2 regions of the Exiguobacterium sp. N4-1P genome follow, and region 1 is predicted to be linked to the other one. Evidence: predicted binding sites of a transcription regulator. Region 1 holds the regulator's gene; the other holds the start of a gene.
What was found. Region 1 encodes Rex, which represses fermentation and respiration genes when NADH is low (regulators of the CRP and FNR family bind a similar motif). Its sites were predicted from a motif close to TTGTGAAATATTTCACAA; they were not measured.
Positions count from the first base shown of each region.

Region 2: adhE (bifunctional acetaldehyde-CoA/alcohol dehydrogenase) is a predicted target of Rex. The motif match lies at 1,849-1,866, and genes of this name have one in related genera.

Region 1 covers NZ_CP022236.1:2,659,737-2,663,163, reverse strand. The annotation lists gene A0126_RS13565 (ABC-F family ATP-binding cassette domain-containing protein) at 1-1,378, opposite strand, end outside; gene A0126_RS13560 (redox-sensing transcriptional repressor Rex) at 1,547-2,206, shown strand; gene A0126_RS13555 (twin-arginine translocase TatA/TatE family subunit) at 2,206-2,409, shown strand; gene tatC (twin-arginine translocase subunit TatC) at 2,417-3,196, shown strand; tRNA gene A0126_RS13545 (tRNA-Ala) at 3,304-3,376, shown strand.
Region 2 covers NZ_CP022236.1:1,204,017-1,207,443, forward strand. The annotation lists gene A0126_RS06120 (Na+/H+ antiporter family protein) at 1-984, opposite strand, end outside; gene A0126_RS06125 (beta-class carbonic anhydrase) at 1,127-1,678, opposite strand; gene adhE (bifunctional acetaldehyde-CoA/alcohol dehydrogenase) at 2,011-3,427, shown strand, end outside.

The DNA.
Region 1 (3,427 bases):
ACTTCGCGAGGGCGAGGCGTCCGCGCTCGCCGCCGGATAATTCATGAACGAGCTTGAAGACATCATCACCACTGAACAGGAATTGACCGAGGACGGACCGGACTTGTTGTTCCCGCATCAACGGCCACTCGTTCCAAATTTCATCGATGACCCGGTTGCGGTCGTTGAGCTCGGCCTGCTCCTGATCGTAGTAGCCGACAGAAACGCCGGTCCCGAAACGATGTTCACCGAATAACGGTTTAATCCGGTTGACAAGGACTTTCAGTAACGTCGATTTTCCGATTCCGTTCGGACCAACGAGGGCGAGGGATTCGCCGCGTTGTAAGCGGAACGTGATGCCTTTTGAGACGGCTTCTTCATAGCCGACCGCGAGTTGCGTGACTTGTAACACATCGTTCCCACTTTGTTTTTCAATCGGGAACGACAGGACGGTGCTGCGTTCATCCCCATCCGGACGATCAATCCGGTCGACTTTTTCAAGACGTTTGCGGACGCTTTGTGCGCGTTTCGTCGTCGTCGCCCGTGCGATGTTACGCTGGATGAAGTCTTGCATCTTCGCGATGTCTTCCTGTTGCTGTTCGAACTGCTTCATCTCTTGTTCATACAGTGCTGCCTTTTGTTCCAAGTACTTCGTGTAGTTGCCGGTAAACTTCCGGCAGACGTTGCGTGACAGTTCATAAACGACGTTGACGACCTGGTCGAGGAAGTAACGATCGTGGGAGACGATCAAGACCGCTCCACGGTAACCAGCCAGGTAACTTTCGAGCCAAGAGAGTGTATCGATGTCGAGGTGGTTCGTCGGCTCGTCAAGAATCAACAGCTCAGGTGCCTGAAGTAACATCTTCGCCAGTGCGAGTCGCGTCCGTTGTCCACCGGATAGCGTCTGGATCCGGCGTGAATAATCGTCCGGATAAAAACGCATCCCGTGCAGGACGGAGCGGATGTTGGCTTCGAACTGGTAACCGCCGGCGTCCGAGAAGTCATGTTGTGCCTGATCGTATGTTTTCAACAGACGGTCATAAGCAACAGCATCATTCAAGATATGGTCCATTCCCATCTCAATCTCCATCCGACGGAGCGAACGTTCCTGCTCTTGCAGGTGCTCGAACACGGTCAACATTTCATTCCAGATCGTTTCATTCGACTCAAGACCACTGTCCTGGGCGAGGTAACCGATTTTCACTTCCTTACTCTTCATGATCTCACCAGAGTCATGACTGAGCTCTCCGGCGATGATTTTTAAAAGTGTCGATTTTCCGGCACCATTTCGTCCGACGAGCGCAATCCGGTCTCGCTCCTGTACTTCGAGTTTAATATTGTCTAAAATCGGCTCAACACCGAATGATTTTGATAGTTGGTTCACTTGTAAGAGAATCATAAAAACATCCATCCTTCCACCCTTTAGTCTATCATGAAAAAAACGCAGGAGTCCCGTGGAATATATTATTTGTTAGTCTATGTGAAGTGGTTTACAATCAAAGAGAATAGAATTCTTTGCATTGATTTGGGTGCCACGTCAGAACGTGGCCGAAGGGGGAACTGCAGTATGAATGGGCCAGACACAAAAATACCACAAGCGACGGCGAAACGACTGCCGTTATATTATCGTTTCATTCAGAGTCTTTATAACTCAGGCAAGCTGCGCGTCTCTTCAGCAGAGCTCAGTGAAGCGGTCAAAGTCGATTCAGCGACGATCCGCCGCGATTTTTCCTACTTTGGGGCGTTAGGGAAAAAAGGATACGGTTACAACGTACAACATCTATTGACGTTTTTCCGAAAGACACTGAATCAGGATGAAGTCACGAATGTGGCACTTGTCGGGGTCGGACATCTCGGAACGGCGTTTGCAAATTATAACTTTTTAAAGAATAATAGTACTCGGATAGTCGTTGCGTTTGATGCGGACGAAAACAAGGTCGGAACAACGACGCAAGACGTTCCTATCTATCATGTCTCTGACATGAAAGAGCAAATCGAAGCGAACAAGGTTGATGTCGCCATCTTGACGGTCCCATCCCAGTTCGCACAGTCAGTAGCGGATGAGTTAGTTGAGTATGGTGTGACCGGAATCCTGAACTTTACACCGGCGCGGTTGAACGTACCGGCCCATGTTCGGGTCCATCACATCGATTTGTCGATCGAGTTGCAGTCACTAGTTTATTTCATGAAGCATTATTCGCAATCAGCTGAAGGAGTGAAATCATAATGGAAAACTTAATCCCGTTTACACTCGGTATTGGACCAGGAAGTATCGCCTTAATCGGTGCCGTCGCCTTGATCATCTTCGGACCGAAAAAGTTACCGGAGCTCGGTCGTGCTGCCGGTCAGACGTTAAAAGAGTTCAAGAGTGCGACAAACGGCATCATGGACGATGATAAAGACAAAAAGGATGAATCGAAAGAGAAGTGATTAAATTATGGCGATTGATCAAGAACAGAGTGTGACATCGCATCTAGACGAGTTGCGCAAGCGGATCGTCTGGTCACTCATCATCGTCGTCGTCTTGTTCGCCGCGGCCTTTCCGCTCGTCCGACCGCTCGTGCGATTTCTGCAGTCGGACCTGAAAGAGCTCGGCATCGGATTGAATGCCTTTAATGTGGCCGATCCCCTGATGTTGTACTTGAATTTAGCGTTCATCATCGCGGTCGTCCTGGCTTCACCATTTTGGATGTACCAGCTATGGGCGTTCATCCGACCCGGTTTATTCGAACAGGAACAGAAAGCGACCTTGACGTATATTCCGGTCACGTTTTTCTTATTTTTGTCCGGGATCGCGTTCTCTTATTTTTGGTTACTTCCGTTTCTACTCAAAGTATCGACGGAACTTGGGCAAGAGCTCGGCATCGAGCAAGTCATCGGGGTCGAAAACTATTTCAGTTTCTTAATCCGGCTGACGATTCCGTTCGGTATCTTGTTCCAACTGCCGGTCGTGACGATGTTCTTGACTCGTCTTGGACTCGTGACGCCATTGTTCATGCGGAAAAATCGAAAATATGCGTACTTTGCGCTGTTTGTCATCGCGGCTTTAATCTCACCACCGGATGTGACGTCACATCTGATGATTTCGGTACCGTTGTTCGTCCTCTATGAAATCAGCATCATGATTTCAGCCCGGACGTACAAAAAAGTACTGATTCTTGAGCAACAGGCGGAGCTTGAACGGCAAGCGGATTTGATGCGTGAGTTGAATAAGTAACAGTCTCCTCTCGGTCGTTTCGGCGACGGAGAGGTTTTTGTTTGGAAGCGCTCTTTTTATATTGAAAAAGTGAATCGATATGGTTTATACTGATTACAAGAATATGAGGGGGCTTAGCTCAGCTGGGAGAGCGTTTGGCTGGCAGCCAAAAGGTCGTCGGTTCGAGCCCGATAGTCTCCATATGTACATCACTTGGCATTTGCCGAGTGGTGTTTTTTGTTATAGTGGTGG
Region 2 (3,427 bases), 1.5 Mb from region 1:
GCCCATTAACGATTTTGAGTTTTCAACGAGTGGTTCGATATCACCTGTCTCACGTAAAACGTTTGAGAAGCCATTCGCTGAAATCATGACGAATCCGATGAACGACATCATCCGCATACCGCGTGTGATGACATCGTCTGCTTCGCTGAAGCGGACGAGTCGTAACACGAGGAAGAGCAGGAGGCCGGTCGTCGCGGCGATGATCATCGATTCCGTCGTCAATTGGACGACGAGCGTCGCGATGACGACAATTGAACTCAGTAATAATTTGGATTTCGTGACGACAGGAATCTCGTAATCGTCCGGTGCGATGTTCCGCATCTCATATTCACGCGGTTTCCGGTAATTGTATAAACCGAGTAACAATCCGAACAACATCCCGAGCGCCGGAATCGCCATCGCTTTGATGACTGATGCGCCAGCGGTGTCCATCCCGTTTTCTTGTAAGTTCGGTAACAGAATCTGATTGAGATAGATATCACCGAAACCGATTGGTAAAAACATATACGGTGTGACGAGACCAAACGTCATGATGATGGCCATCCGGCGCCGGTCAATTTTCAAATCATTAAACAGACCGAGTAACGGCGGGATGATGATCGGAATGAAGGCGATGTGAATCGGCAAGACGTTTTGTGAACTGATTGCGAGTAATAAAATCGCGAACATGATGAACCCTTTTAACTTCTTGACCGACGTCGCATCGGCACTTCCTTTTGAGCGAGCAATCAAGCTATGTGCGAGGGCGTCCGGCAAACCTGTTTTCGACAGGGCGACGGCGAACGCACCAAGCAAGGCATAACTGAGGGCAATTTCTGCGCCGGCTCCAAGACCGCCTGAGAAACTTTCGATCGTTTTCGTTAAACCAAGACCGCCGAGTAAACCACCGGCGAGAGCGCTGATGACCATCGCGAGGACGATGTGGACACGGAAGATGGCTAAGACAAATAAAAGGATAACGGCTAAAACAACAGCATTGAACATAACTATAAAACCACGCTTTCTTTTGGTATCACTGTACTATACTAAAGTATCATACAGACCGTTCTTTTTGCTGTCAAGAAAAAAACATAAAAAGGCACGACCGGTGTCGGTCGTACCTTCTTTCTACTATATAAGGACAAGTTTAGCAATCGACGCGGTCGAGTTTCCCTGTTCCCGGGTCGATGACGAGCCCGTGGACGTTCGTGCCCGGTGGTAATAATGGATGGTTTTTAATCAGACCGACGGAATGACTGACGTTTTCTTCGACTGACGTGAACCCGCGTAACCATTGTTTCAAGTCGACGCCGGATGCTTCGAGTGTCTTTAGGACTTGTTGATTGATGCCGCGTCCTTCCATCTCGGCAATCATGTTTGCCGGGTCGATCGTACTCATGCCGCAGTCATGGTGACCGATGACGATGACTTCTTCCGCCCCGAGTGCGTATAAGGCGACGAGGATCGAGCGCATGACGGAACCGAATGGGTGTGACAGAACGGCCCCGGCATTTTTAATGATTTTTGCATCGCCGTTTTTCAGACCGAGCGCGTGCGGGAGGAGTTCCGTCAAGCGGGCATCCATACATGTTAAGATTACGACCTTTTTATCTGGGAATTTATCCGAGATGAATTGTTCGTATTGTTTTTCTTCGACGAATTGTTCGTTGAACGCAAGCATTTGATTGACGATTGTCATGAAACTTCCTCCTTCAAAACAAATAAATATGTATCTTTTAATAGATTACACGATGTTTTGTCCGTCAGACAAGCAAAGAAAATAGGTGCTGTGAGAAAAGTCACAGGCAAGGGATTCAAAAAGGATGCCTTGTCCGACAACACCTTTTGAGAATGAGAACGTTTTCAATGATGTGAAATAGTTCACAGGATGGTCATGCACAAATCATCAAAAAGGCGGTATGATTGATTTGTGAAGGAAAGCACAAACTATTGAATATCAGCTTGGCATTCCTAACATTTAGTAGGGAAATGCAGACTCAGATTCGTTCCAAAATAGGGAGGAAACCTAACATGGCTGTCAAAGAAAAAATCAAACAAGACGTATCACCTGTCGAACAAACGATCAATAAAATCGTTGCAAAAGGTCAAACTGCATTACAAGAATTATTAACATTTGATCAAGAGAAAATCGATACGATTGTCCGTGACATGGCGCTTGCCGGTCTCGAACGTCACGTTGAACTGGCACGACTCGCCGTTGAAGAAACAGGACGTGGTGTCTTTGAAGATAAAATGATTAAAAATATGTTTGCGACGGAATATATCTATAACAGTCTCCGTGAAGAAAAAACGGTCGGCGTCTTAGAAGAAGATGTTCAAAACGGCATCACCTATATCGCAGAACCGGTCGGTGTCGTCTGTGGCGTCACACCTGTGACGAATCCGACATCAACGACGATGTTCAAAGCGTTGATCGCGATTAAAACACGAAACCCGATTGTGTTCGCCTTCCACCCGTCAGCGCAAAACTGCTCACTCGAAGCAGCGAAAACGTTACGTGACGCGGCTGTCAAAGCCGGCGCACCGCGTGACTGTATCCAGTGGGTCGAACAACCGTCACTCGAAGCAACAAAAGTCTTGATGAACCACACGGATATCGCGATGGTCCTTGCGACCGGCGGAGCCGGCATGGTCAAATCAGCCTATTCAACAGGTAAGCCGGCACTCGGTGTCGGACCGGGGAACGTCCCGTGCTACATCGAAAAAACAGCAAAAATCAAACGTGCCGTCAGTGACCTTGTCCTCTCCAAAACGTTTGATAACGGCATGATTTGTGCATCGGAGCAAGCAGTCATCGTCGATCAGGAAATCTACGCGGAAGTTCGGGCGGAGATGGAAGCACTCGGTTGCTACTTCTGTACAGCAGATGAGAAAAAACGTCTCGAAGCGCTCGTCATCAAAACCGATACATGTGCCGTCAATGCCGACATCGTCGGGAAACCGGCAACCTGGATCGCAGCAAAAGCGGGCATCGACGTTCCGAGCAACACCGTCATGCTCGTCGCAGAACTTGAAAAAGTCGGCTCAGAAGAACCACTCTCACACGAAAAACTAAGCCCTGTCCTTGGTGCGTATAGCGTCCAGTCAACGGAAGATGCGTTCCATGTCGCCGAACGGATGCTTGAAATCGGTGGCCTCGGTCATACGGCAGTCATCCACACGACGAATGACGACTTGATGACGACATTCGGAATGCGGATGAAAGCCTGCCGGATTCTCGTCAACAGCCCGTCAGCACACGGTGGGATTGGTGATCTGTATAACGAATTGACACCATCACTGACACTCGGTTGCGGCTCTTACGGGAAAAACTCCGTCTCTGAAAACGTAACGGCGAAACATCTACTCAATGTCAAGAAGGTGGCGAGACGACGCGTGAACATGCAGTGGTTCAAAGTACCGGAAAAGATTTTCTTTGAAAAAAATT